DNA from 2 places in the Alkalilimnicola sp. S0819 genome. Region 2 is predicted to be linked to the other one. Evidence: predicted binding sites of a transcription regulator. Region 2 holds the regulator's gene; the other holds the start of a gene.
The links. Region 2 encodes FliA, which starts transcription of late flagellar genes. Its sites were predicted from a motif close to GCTAAAGTTNNNNNNNNNNCNGCCGATA; they were not measured.

Region 1: the regulator FliA is predicted to act here: its motif matches at 3,270-3,297, upstream of GBG68_RS09480 (methyl-accepting chemotaxis protein).

The regions. Positions count from the first base shown of each region.
Region 1 is NZ_WHIW01000010.1:4,327-10,715, reverse strand. Features, by position in the region: gene GBG68_RS09490 (catechol 2,3-dioxygenase) at 1-627, opposite strand, end outside; gene GBG68_RS09485 (2Fe-2S iron-sulfur cluster-binding protein) at 692-1,042, opposite strand; gene GBG68_RS09480 (methyl-accepting chemotaxis protein) at 1,568-3,199, opposite strand; gene GBG68_RS09475 (antibiotic biosynthesis monooxygenase) at 3,362-3,937, opposite strand; gene GBG68_RS09470 (TRAP transporter permease) at 4,017-5,999, opposite strand; gene GBG68_RS09465 (TAXI family TRAP transporter solute-binding subunit) at 6,069-6,389, opposite strand, start outside.
Region 2 is NZ_WHIW01000004.1:16,826-23,214, reverse strand. Features, by position in the region: gene flhA (flagellar biosynthesis protein FlhA) at 1-98, shown strand, start outside; gene flhF (flagellar biosynthesis protein FlhF) at 123-1,484, shown strand; gene GBG68_RS04435 (MinD/ParA family protein) at 1,522-2,358, shown strand; gene GBG68_RS04430 (RNA polymerase sigma factor FliA) at 2,358-3,074, shown strand; gene cheY (chemotaxis response regulator CheY) at 3,100-3,486, shown strand; gene GBG68_RS04420 (protein phosphatase CheZ) at 3,490-4,260, shown strand; gene GBG68_RS04415 (chemotaxis protein CheA) at 4,271-6,389, shown strand, end outside.

The DNA of each region.
Region 1 (6,389 bases), on a different contig from region 2:
GGCGATGTCATGGGGCGTGGTGGTGCAGGTCATGAACGCCGCCGCACGCACCTGGTGCCCCGGGCCCACCATCAGCTGCTCGGTCAGACGGAAACCCAGGATGTCGCGGAAGAACACGTGGTTCTCTTCGACCTTGTTGACCCCCTGCTCCGGGTCCAGCTCGCACATCAGCAGGCAATGATCCAGCCAGTGCGCCCCCGCCCCCTTCAGACCATCCGGCCAGGGCTCCGGGTTCTCCGTGCCCACCGACTTGCCGACGAACTCCTTCTCGGCATACAGGTACATCTGGTGCCCGCTGGGGATGTGAAAACGCAGGCTGCGGCCGCAGAAGGGCAGCTCACCCGCCGCCAAATCCTCCACCGGATGGCTCGCCGCTTCCAGCTTCGCCTTGATCGCGTCCAGATCCGCCTCGCTCTCCACCTTGAAGGCCATGTGGTTCATGCCCGCACGATCCGACTCGGTCAGAACCAGACAGTACTTGTCCCACTCGTCCCAGCCCTTCAGGTACACATTGCCGGCCGAGTCCACATCGGTGGGCAGCAGCCCCAGCACGTTCTCGTAATGATGCCGCGCCGCCTTCATGTCCAGCACACGCAGATTGATGTGACCTATGCGCATAACGCCCATTGTCGTTCTCCTCCTGGCTCTAGATCCAGCCTCGTGGGACCGGGTGTGTACAAATCCTGGATGCTTAAACGAAACCGTATTTCTTCCGCTGAGTGCTGGCGTTGGCGCCATGCTTCAGCATCGCCTTGCGCATGCCGCCCACCACTTCCAGGGATACATCGGTTTGAGGAAAGGCGCGGCAGGCCAGCACATAGCCCTGGGCCTGCTCGTCCACGCTCACGTGGGAGCGGCACATGGCGAGGGTGCTGCACTCGCCGGAGACGATGCGCACCTTGCACACCCCGCAACCCCCGCCGTGGCAGCCCGAGGGGATGCCCTTGCGGCCCAGCGAGGCCATGGCACCCAGAATGTGCCGACCGCCGGCGCAGGGGTAGCGCTCACCGGTATCCAGTATCGTCACCTCACGCCGCTCCACACGGGAACCCTCCTCACGTCACGGGCAGCGCCTGCGAACATCGCCAAGCCCATGCGCTCTCGATATGTTACCAAAAAACCGATATTAAGGATCTCTGTCACTAAATATGCAGCATCTTTTGCGTCACTGCCACCCACCTCCATCGACGGACGGAGCCGATTGGGGAAGGCACCGCCATGACCAACATCGTGAACATGCCGCGGGAACGGCTGATCGACTACAGGTAAAACCGTTTTCCTGGCGCATCGCGGTTTAACGGGAACAGGGAAAGACGGAGAACGGGCCTGCGCGGAGGGCAGGCGCTGCCGGTATCGGGGCGAGGCCCTGAGCGTTCGCTGGGGCCGCCGGCGCTTCGTGCGCTGGAGGGTCACAGGCCCGGATGAGGCTTCCATTAATGAAGGTGGCCGGCTCGCGGGCCACCTTCTGATTGGGCGGCCTGGGCCGCCACCCATCCATGTCCGGTTCGGGCCGCTCAGGGCCCAGGCCGCTCCCACAGGAGGACAATGGGGAGGCACCGACGCCCCATCAACGCACCTTGAAAGCAGCTACCTGTTGGGCGAGTTCCTGGGCCAGACCGTTGATCTGCTCGCCGGCCGTGGAGGTCTGATCGGCGCCGGTGGCGGATTCGTCCGCGGCCTTGCTGATCCGGTTGAGGTTCTGGTTCATCTCCTCGGCGGTGGCATTCTGCTGCTCGGCGGCGCTGGCTATCTGGGTGTTCATGTCGCGGATCGCCATCACGGCGCGGGCGATTCCGGCCAGGGCCTGGCCGGCGGCGCGGGCCTGCTCCACCGCGTCCGAGGCCCCTTCGCGGCTGGTATTGAGCACGCCGCTGGTTTCGGTGGCCGCCTCTTGCAAGCGCTCGATGATCGCGCTGATCTCCTGGGTGGATTCCTGGGTCCGCTGGGCCAGCGAGCGCACCTCGTCGGCGACCACGGCGAAACCCCGGCCCTGCTCCCCGGCGCGCGCCGCCTCGATGGCGGCGTTGAGCGCCAGCAGATTGGTCTGCTCCGCCACCCCGTTGATCACCTCCAGCACCACCGCCATCTGCTGGCTGTCGTTCTCCAGGCGTTCCATGGCGGCGCCCGCCTGCGAGAGCTGTTCGGAGAGCCGCTCGATGGATTCCGCGGCGGTGGAGGCCAGACGTTCACCGTCCCGCGTCTGTTGATCGGCCTCGCCGGCCTGGTCGGCGGCCTGGGAGGTGTTGCGCGCCACCTCGTGAGTGGTAGCACTCATTTCTTCCATAGCGGCGGCGGTCTCGCCGCTGCTCGCCTGCTGGGCCTTCATGCTGCGCCGCGTCTGCTCCGACACGGCACTGAGTTGCGCGGCGGCGTCCTGCATCTGCGCCGAGGCACGGGTGATCTCGCGGATCACCGCTCCCAGGCGCTGCTGGACTTCCTTCACCCGGGTGGCGATCTCGGCCAATTCATCATTGCCATAAATCTGTATATCTGCCGTGAAATCACCCCCTGCCAAGGTACGCAAGTCCGTGACCAGGGCCGAGGCTGGCCGAAGCACCGAGCGCTGCAGGAACCACAGGAACACCCCGAACGCGAGAACAAGGGTCACCACGATCAGACCCACACTGATCTGCAGGCTGCGCAGTGCGGCCGCCGCCGTGCGATCGCTCGCGGTCTGGGTGCGCACGGCGATCTCCTCAGCCAGCCCCGTGAGCAACTGGTCCGGCCCCAGGGAGGCGCCCTCGGCCCACATATCCCCCGTGGACGCATCCCCACCGGAGGACTCGAAGGCCTGGAGGGCTTCACGATAAGTGCCGCCCATCTGCTCATGGGAGGCAAGGAACGCGGCAAGACTCTTCTTCAGGCCCTCGTCCTCCAAGGCGCCGAGAAGATGCGCGCCGACCTCGCGCACCTCTTCCTCGTTCTCCTGGAATCGGGCCCAGTACTGGTCCTTCTGTCGCGACTCGCCACCGCGCAACAGCAGGTTCTTCCAGGCCTCGATCTGCTGCACGAAACCGATGCGCATCTCCATGATCTGGCGCTCGTTGGCCACGCCGGTTCGCTGGAGTTGCTCATAGGCGGCCACGCCGGACCAGAGCTGGAACATGCCGAAGGTCACGGCCAGCAACAACAGCGTGGTGGCCAGACCAGTGAGAAGAAGAAGCTTGTTGCGGATACTACCGGTGAGTCGGTGCAGCACGACACACACCCCTTGCTTGATGAAACCCCATAGGCGACAACCAACCGATCTACTCGCCGGTTACTGTGTGGATCGGCCGCGAACGGGAAAACTGTAGAGTAACGCCCCCCAACGGAGTAGAGCGGGTCGCTCGCTTAATCGCAAAGCGTGATGCATTCCACACTATCTGTAGAGCCAGGGTTTGAGCAGCCTGGTCACCTGGGGCATGACCAGATAAGTAAGCAGGCCGATCTGCAACACCACCACGACCGCCAGCCGCGGTATCCAGTGCATGCGCGCCAGCAGCGGGATCTGGTTGAAGAGCAGGTTCAGCAGCAACAACATGGTGAACACCACCACGGCCAGCACCAGCGCCATCTTGTGCTTGGAGGGCGGCTTGGCACCCGCGGGCACCGTGGGTAGATCGAACCAGAATTCCAGCCCCGTGACCCGTTTCACCTTGGTGTCACCTTCCACCAGCGGCTCCAGCCGAGCGGTGAATTCGGCCCGCTCGGCGGACTCGTCCCAGGCGCGGGCATGGGCGTAGCTGTCGAAGCGGTAGATGATCACGTATTCGTTGTCGGTGCTGGGACCGGGGCGCAGCACATTCACCCCCAGGTGCCCCGGGAATTCCAGGGCCGCGTCAGTCACCCCTTTCACCCAGTCCTCGTACTCCGCCTCCCGGCCGGGCCGCACCTTGCGCGACACCGCCACCGTGATCGGGCCTTCATCACCCGCGTGAATCTTCCGTGTGGGCATATCGCTCCTCCCGTGGTTCGCTACCTCCCATGGTAGTCGCGCAGCGGCGCGGGCGGAATCGCGATGGCGACCCGGCCGGTCAGGATTCCCCCGGCTCCAGGGAGGGCTTGCGCCGCCCGGCGCGGTGCCCACTCAGGCGGTGGAGCAACAGGCAGGCCAGGCCGGTCAGCCAGGCAGACCAGTGCAGCCAGGCCAGCGGCGTGATCAGCGCCAGGGCCAGCACCACCCGGAGTAGCCGTTCGGGCCCGGCGAGAGGGCGCACATCGTAGGCAGTGGCCGCACTGGACAACAGGTAGATCAGCCCAAGGGTGCGCAGGATAACCGCCACCAACTCCCACGCACTCGCCTCCCCCCCGGCCTCGCCAACGATCAGCAGCTCGGGATTGAAGGCGAACATGAAGGGTATGACGAAGACCACCGCGCCGATACGGGTTGCGGTGACGGCGGTGGCGAAGGGCGATGCACGGGCTATCGCCGCCGCCGCATAAGAGGCCAGCGCCACGGGGGGCGTGATGTTCGAGGCGACGCCGTAGTAGAAGACGAACATATGGGCGGTAAGCGCGGCCAGACCGAAGGACTGCAGAGACGGCCCGAGGATCAGGATGATGGTCAGATAGGCCGGCAGCGTCGGCATCCCCATGCCCAGCAGCAAAGAAGCGAAGGCGGCCATGATCAGCGTCAGCAGCAGCATCTGGTCCGCCGCGCCGCCGATCAGCTGCGCCACCTGACCCGGCAGGTTGGTGGTGCCCAATACGGCGGTAATCACGCCGATCACGCCCACCGCCAACAGCAGCTTGGCGAAGTTGCAACCACCCTCGGCCAGGGCGGCCAGCAGGCGCCAGGGCTGACGGCGTATCGCCGGGTTCAGCGGACTGGCCGCGACCAGAACCAGCAGCGCCGTGATGCCGGCACCGGCCGCCGACATGCCTTTCAGCAGGGCTGCGATGAGGGCCGCCACGGGCAGCACGACGAGCACCAGATTGACCCAGTCCTGCGGTGCCATCCGCATCTGCCGGTCCAGCTCGCCCGCATCGGCCACCTCCACGCCCAGCTTGCGCGCCTCGAACATCACCGCAATGAAGAGGCTGGCGTAGTACGCCAGCGCCGGTAGCAGCGCCGCGACGATGATCGTCAGATAGGAAACGCCGGTGAAATCCGCCATTACCAGGGCAGCCGCGCCCATGATCGGCGGCATCAGCTGGCCGCCGGCCGAGGCGCTGGCCTCCACGCCGCCGGCGAAGCTCGGCTTGAAGCCGCGGCGTACGATCGCGGGAATGGTCAGCACACCGGTGCCCACCACATTGGCCACGGCACCACCACTCATGGCGCCGAACAGGGACGAGGCGGCGATGGCGGCATGGGCCGGGCCGCCGCGGAACCGGCGCATGAGGTTGTAGGACGCCTTGATCAGGGACATGCCGGCGCCGGTGCCTTCCAGCATGCCGCCCAGCAGGATGAACGGGAACACGGTCAGCAGGATGATGCCGGCGATGGTGCCGAGTATGCCCTTGCCGAGATTGAACCACAGGTCACCGGGCACGTCGGAGAGAAAGTCCAGCGGCGCCGTTTGCAGGGGCCCTGGCCAGTATTGGCCGGTGAGCAGGTAGAGCAGGCAGAGCAGGGCGAACAGCGGCAGCGCCGCGCCCCACTCCCGCCAGCACAGGATGATGAACACCGCCGCACCGGCCAGCGCGGTCCAGGCATGGTGCGTCTCGAAGAAGAACAGGCCGGTATTGAGGCGCGCCATGACCTGGTAGAACTGCCACAGGGTGACCAGCGCCGTGACCGCCAGCGCCCCATCGAGCAACAGCCCGGCGGCGAAACCGAAACGACGCCCGCGCCAGTGCACACTGAAGGGCTTCAGCAGCAAGACGATCAGCACGGCGGCGGCGAACATCACCGCCCTAAGCAGTTCGGTCTGAAACGGGCCGATCCGAGGTAACAGGCCACCATAGGTCGGCAGGGCATTCGCCAGACCGAATAGCGCCATGGCCAGCGCCAGCAAGCCGGCCAGCAGCCTACGGCGGGCCGACCACTTTTCCGCCTGATGTTCGTTGCTCATATGCGCTCCCCCCTTGAACAGCACGGATCGGGAGCGGCCACCACTCGGCGCCGCTCCGTCACCGGGGACTTATTTCGCTTCCGGCGGACGCAGACGCTCGGGCACGCTGATGCCCTGCTCGATGTAGTAACGGTAGGCGCCCACATGCAAAGGCATGTTCAGCGCCTGAAACGCGTTATCCAGTGACACCCGCGCCAGCGATTTGCTGGTCGCCTGGACTTCGTCGATATGCTCCCACTGCGCCCGCGTCACCTGATAGACCACATCGGCATCGATGCCCGCACGGGTGGCGGAAATCATCACGAACATGGGCACCGTCACCGCTTCCTCGTTGACCTGGCCGCTGTAGGTGCCCGGCTCGATCAGATCGAAGGCCCGCCCCGGCACCGA
Region 2 (6,389 bases):
ATCTGCACGTGCTCTCGTACAACGAGGTGCCCGACGACAAACAGGTTCGAATCGTCTCCAGCGTGGGCCAGCAGCCCCAGGTCGGGACGGCGCGATAACAGCAGGGGAACAAGGGTAAGGTTATGAAAATAAAACGCATCTTTGCCCAGGATATGCGTCAGGCGATACGCAAGGTGCGCGAGGAGCACGGCCCCCAGGCGGCCATCCTCTCCAGCCGCAAGGTGGATGGCGGCGTGGAAGTGATCTCGGCCATCGACTACGACGAGCGCGCCGTGGAAGAGGCCCTGGCTCGCCAGGAGCGCCAGACGCCGCCCAGCGCGCCGGCCACGCCCAGCCCGCGCAGCTTCGCCGAAACTCTGGCGCGCAGCGCCGCCCAGGCGCCGGAATCCCGTCCCCTGCGCCGGAAACTCGACATCCGCGTAGACGACGATCTGGACGAGGGCTTGTCCTTCGCCGCCGCCGAGCCCGAGTCGGCCCCGGAACCGGCGCCCACGCCCGAGCCCGCCGCCGAGCGCCCGCGTCCGGCGGCTACCCGCATCGAGTGGAGCCAGGATCCGGCCATGCAGGCCATGCGCGATGAGCTGAAGACCCTGCGCTCCCTGTTCGAGAGCCAGATGACCCTCATGGAATGGGGCAAGCAGGGCCAGCGCCAGCCGGTGCGCGCGGAAATGTTGAAACGCCTCAACGAGCTGGGGCTGGGCTCGGATGTCTGCCGCAAGCTGGCCGACCGGCTGGGCGAGTACGATGACCCGGCGCGGGCCTGGACCCAGGCCATGGCCATCATCGCCAAGCATCTGCCGGTCACCGGCGACGATATCCTGGAGCAGGGCGGCATGGTCGCCGTGGTAGGCCCCACCGGGGTGGGCAAGACCACCACCGTGGCCAAGCTCGCCGCCCGCTACGCCCTGCGCCATGGCCGCAATGCGGTGGCCCTGGTGAGCACCGACAACTTCCGCATCGGCGCCCAGGACCAGCTGCGCAACTTCGCCCGCATCCTCGGCGTGCCGGTGCACACCGCCGCCAACTCCCAGGAGCTGGAGCGGGTGCTCGGCGAATTGAAGGGCAAGCGCCTGGTGCTGGTGGACACCGCCGGCATGAGCCAGCGCGACATGCGCCTGAACGAGCAGCTCCAGGCCCTGGCCGATCGCAAGCTGGCCCTGCGCCCGTATCTGGTGGTCTCGGCCAACAGCCAGCTGGCGGCCTTGTCCGAGACCGTGCGGGCCTTTCGCAAGGTCAAGCCCGTGGGCTGCATCGTCACCAAGCTGGACGAGGCCACCAGCCTTGGCGGCGTCGTCACCGCGGTGTTGCGCTATCAGCTGCCGCTGGCCTATCTCGGCACCGGCCAGCGTGTGCCGGAGGACCTGCAGCCGGCACGCAGTGATAGACTGATCGAACAATTACAGGAACTGGTCCAGCGCTATCGCGAGGAATCCGACGAAGAGACGCTGGCCTTCACTCTCAGCGGTGCGGGCCATGTGGGCTGAGGGCGGCGGCATGGATCAGGCGGCGGGATTGAGACGCATGGCAAATCCGAAACCAGTCAAGGTCATCGCGGTGACCAGCGGCAAGGGCGGCGTGGGCAAGACCAACGTCTCCGTCAACCTGGCCGTGTCCCTGTCGCGTCTGGGCCGAAAGGTGATGCTGTTCGACGCCGACCTGGGGCTGGCCAATGTGGACGTGCAGCTGGGGCTTTCGGCCAAGCACAACCTCTCCCATGTGATAGACGGCAGCGCCACCCTGGAAGAGGTGCTGCTGCAGGGCCCGGAGGGCATCTGGATCGTGCCCGCCTCCTCCGGCACCCAGCGCATGGCCGAGCTGGACCCGGCCGAGCATGTGGGGCTGATCCGCTCCTTCAGCGAACTCAATCACGACCTGGACTACCTGATCGTGGACACCGCCGCGGGCATCTCCGACGGCGTGGTGAGCTTTGCCCGGGCGGCCCGGGACGTGATGGTGGTGGTCTGCGACGAGCCCTCGTCCATCACCGACGCCTATGCCCTGTGCAAGGTGTTGAGCAAGGACCATGGGGTGGAGCGCTTCCACGTGGTGGCCAACCGGGTGCGCAGCCCGGCGGAAGGCCAGGCGCTGCACGCCAAGCTGGCCGCGGCCACCAACCGCTTCCTGGACCTGACGCTGGATTACGCCGGTGCCGTGCCCGAGGACGATGCCCTGCGCCGCGCGGTGCAGCGTCAGAAAGCCGTCAGCGCCACCTTCCCCGGCAGCCCCGCCGGGCGCGCCTTCGTGGAGCTGGCCCGGCGGGTGGACAAATGGCCCCTGCCCACGGCCGCCGAGGGGCATCTGGAATTCTTCGTGGAGCGCCTGATCCAGTACAGCGCCGACATGGGGGAGGTAGTCTGATGATCGGGCACGCCATGTACAACGAGGTGGAGCAGCAGGGCGATAACGACGTGGTGGTGCGCCATGCGCCCCTGGTCAAGCGCATCGCCCACCACCTGATGAATCGCTTGCCCCCCAGCGTGCAGCTGGAGGACTTGATCCAGGCGGGCATGATCGGCCTGCTGGAGGCGGCGCGGCACTACGATGCCAGCCAGGGGGCGAGCTTCCAGACCTATGCCGGTATACGCATCCGCGGCGCCATGCTCGACGAGATCCGTCGTCTGGACTGGACGCCGCGCTCGGTGCATCGCAAGGGCCGCGGTGTGGCGGAAGCCATCCACGAGCTGGAGAATCTGCTGGGGCGCGAGCCGCGGGATGCCGAGGTGGCCGAAGCCATGGGCATCGGCCTGGAGGAATACCATCGCATCCTCCAGGACGTGGCCAACGCCCGGGTGTTCAGCATAGACGACGAAGATTCGGACGCGGGCCGAGAGCGCGGCGACGAGGGCCTGGGGCCGCTCGCGCAGCTGCAGGAAGCCGGCTTCAGCCAGGATCTGACCGAGGCCATCGCCGAGCTGCCCGAACGCGAGCAGCTGGTGATGGCTCTGTATTACGATGAGGAGTTGAACCTCAAGGAGATCGGCGCGGTGCTCGGGGTGAGCGAATCCCGCGTCAGCCAGATACACGGACGCATCATGCTCAAGTTGCGCAAGCATCTGGCCGATTGGGTCAGGTAAGTCAAAGAGGGGATAGACGGTGCCATTGGACAAGAACATGAAGATCCTCATTGTGGATGACTTTTCCACGATGCGTCGGATCATCAAGAACCTGCTGCGGGATCTGGGCTTTACCAACACCGCCGAAGCGGATGACGGCAATACGGCCTTGCCCATCCTGAAAAAGGGCGGTTTCGATTTTCTGGTCACCGACTGGAACATGCCGGGCATGACCGGTATCCAGTTGTTGAAGGAAGTCCGCGCCGACCCGGATCTGCAAAGCCTGCCCATTCTGATGGTCACGGCCGAGGCCAAGCGCGAGCAGATCATCGAAGCGGCCCAGGCGGGGGTGAACGGCTACATCGTCAAGCCCTTCACCGCGGCCACCCTGAAAGAGAAGATCGACAAGATCTTCGAACGCCTGGAGGGCTGAGTCATGGCCGACAAGAAGCCCCTGGAGGTCTTCCCCAACCGGGAATACCTGGAACTTGCCCGCGGTCTCATCGCTGCCCTGGAGGCAGGCGAGATGAAGGACGCCGAAGGCATCGTCGATGAGCTCACGCAGCTGCGCGAGACCGAGCTCTACAAGGAACTCGGCATGCTCACTCGCGAGCTGCACGAGTCCATCAAGTCCTTTCGTGAGGACACCCGGCTTTCCAGCATGGTCTCCAGCGAGATCCCCGACGCCCGCGACCGGCTCAACCACGTCATCACCATGACCGATCAGGCGGCGCACCGCACGCTCACCGCCATCGAGGAGAGCATGCCGCTGGTGGACGAGATCTCCGGCAAGTCCCGGGAGCTCAACGAGCAGTGGAGTCGCTTTCGCCGCCGAGAGCTCTCGGTGGACGAGTTCCGGGAGCTCAGCCGGGAGCTGGAAGAGTATCTGGGCTTTGTCGACGCCAAGAGCGGCGCGCTCAACAGCAGCCTCACCGAGGCCCTGATGGCCCAGGATTACCAGGATCTCACCGGCCAGATCATCCGCCGGGTGATCAACCTGGTGCAGGAAATGGAAAGCAAGCTGGTGCAACTGGTCGCGCTTGCGGGCAAGCCGGAGAGGGCAGGGGCTAGTGAAAAGCCGAAAGCTGCCGATACCCAAGAAGACAGAATCAAGGCGGAGGGTCCCGCCATTCCCGGCAAGGACGATGTGGGCGTCGTCCAGGGTCAGGACGAGGTGGACGATCTGTTGTCCAGTCTAGGCTTCTAGAGGTTCGCGCATGGCCATCGACATCGAAGACGATATTGTTCAGGACTTTCTGGTCGAATCCCGGGAAATCCTCGACGCCCTGGGGGAGCAGCTCGTCGAGCTGGAACAGCGGCCCCAGGACAAGGATTTGCTGAACGCCGTCTTCCGCGGGTTTCACACCATCAAGGGCGGCGCGGGTTTTCTCGCGCTGGACCCGCTGGTGGAGGTGTGCCATCGCACCGAGGACCTGTTCAATCTGCTGCGCAGCGGTGAGAAGGCCGTTACCGCCGACCTGATGGACACGGTGCTCAAGGCGCTGGATGTGGTCATCGAGCAATTCGGCACCATCGAGAACGGCGGCGACCCGCAGCCGGCCTCGCCGGAACTGCTGGCGATGCTGGATCGGCTGAACGTGCCCGACGCCGAGGCGCCGCCCGCCGCCGAGGCGCTGCCTGCGGATACGCCCCCCGCCCAGGGCGGCGGCGATGATATCAGCGACCAGGAATTCGAGGCGCTGCTGGACGCGCTGGAAGCGGAAAAGGCCGGGGCGGCCAAGCCCGTCGAGCCGCCTCCGCCCGCCGACAAGCCGGCGGCCAAGGGCTCGGCCGACGAGATCAGCGAAGAAGAGTTCGAGGCGCTGCTGGACGAATTGCACGGCCCGGGCGGCCCCAAGGGCGCGGCGGCGCCGCCGAAAACGCCGGAAAAGCCCGCGGCGAGCGGCTCTTCGGACGAAATCACCGACGACGAATTCGAAGCCCTGCTCGATGACCTGCACGGCAAGGGCAAGGCCCCCGAGCCCAAGGCGCCGGCCGCCGGTAGCCAGGGCAAGAGCGCGGGCCAGGCCGCCGACCAGGCGCCGTCCCAGCCGCCGGCGGCCGGATCGACGGCGCCCGTGGCCAAGGCGCAGTCGCCGGCGAAGCCCGACGCGGCGCCCGCCGAAGCCGAGCAGCGCAAGGCCGGCCCCAAGGGCGACACCACCGTGCGGGTGGATACCGCCAAGCTCGACGACATCATGAACCTGGTGGGCGAGCTGGTGCTGGTGCGCAACCGCCTGTCGACCCTGCGCGGCCAACTCGCCGACGAGCACCTGGGCGCCGCGGTGGGGGACCTGGAACTGGTCACCGCCGACCTGCAGAGCGCGGTCATGAAGACCCGCATGCAACCGATCAAGAAGGTCTTCGGCCGCTTCCCGCGCCTGATCCGCGATCTGGCCCGCAACATGGGCAAGCACATCGACCTGGAGATGCGCGGCGAGGACACCGACCTGGACAAGAACCTGGTCGAGGCCCTGGCCGACCCGCTCATCCATCTGGTGCGCAACTCCGTGGACCACGGCATCGAGGAGCCCGCGGACCGCGAGATGACCGGCAAGTCCCGGGTCGGCAAGGTGCTGCTCTCCGCCGAGCAGGAGGGTGATCACATCCTGTTGATCATCAGCGACGACGGCAAGGGCATGGATGCGGAAATGCTCCGGCGCAAGGTGGTGGAGAAGGGCCTGATGGATCAGGAATCCGCCAACCGCCTGGACGAGCACGACTGCTACAACCTGATCTTCCTGCCCGGTTTCTCCACCAAGGCCGAGATCTCCGACATCTCCGGGCGCGGTGTGGGCATGGACGTGGTGAAGACGCGCATCTCGCAGCTCAACGGCACCATCGACATCGATTCGGAGCTGGGCCGGGGCACCACTTTCCGCATCAAGGTGCCGCTGACGCTCGCCATCCTGCCCACCCTCATGGTCAAGGTGCAGGACCGCAAGTTCGCCCTGCCCATGTCGGTGGTGCGGGAGATCTTCGAACTGCAGGAGAACCGCACCAACGTGGTGGACGGGCGCCTGGTGGTGATGGTGCGCCGCAAGGCCATGCCGCTGTTCTTCCTGGAGCGCTGGCTGGGCCACCAGGGCGACCCGGTGGTGCGCGAGCACGACGAGCAGGAATTGGGCGATGAGCGCCAGGTGGTCACCGTGGTCATGGGCAACCAGGCGGTGGGCTTCGTGGTGGACGAGGTCATCGGCCTGGAAGAGGTGGTGATCAAACCGCTGGGCGCCATGCTGCACGGTCTGCCGGGCCTGGCCGGCTCCACCATCACCGGCGATGGCCGGATTGCCCTGATCGTGGACATTCCCAGCCTCATCAAGGCCTACGGCACGC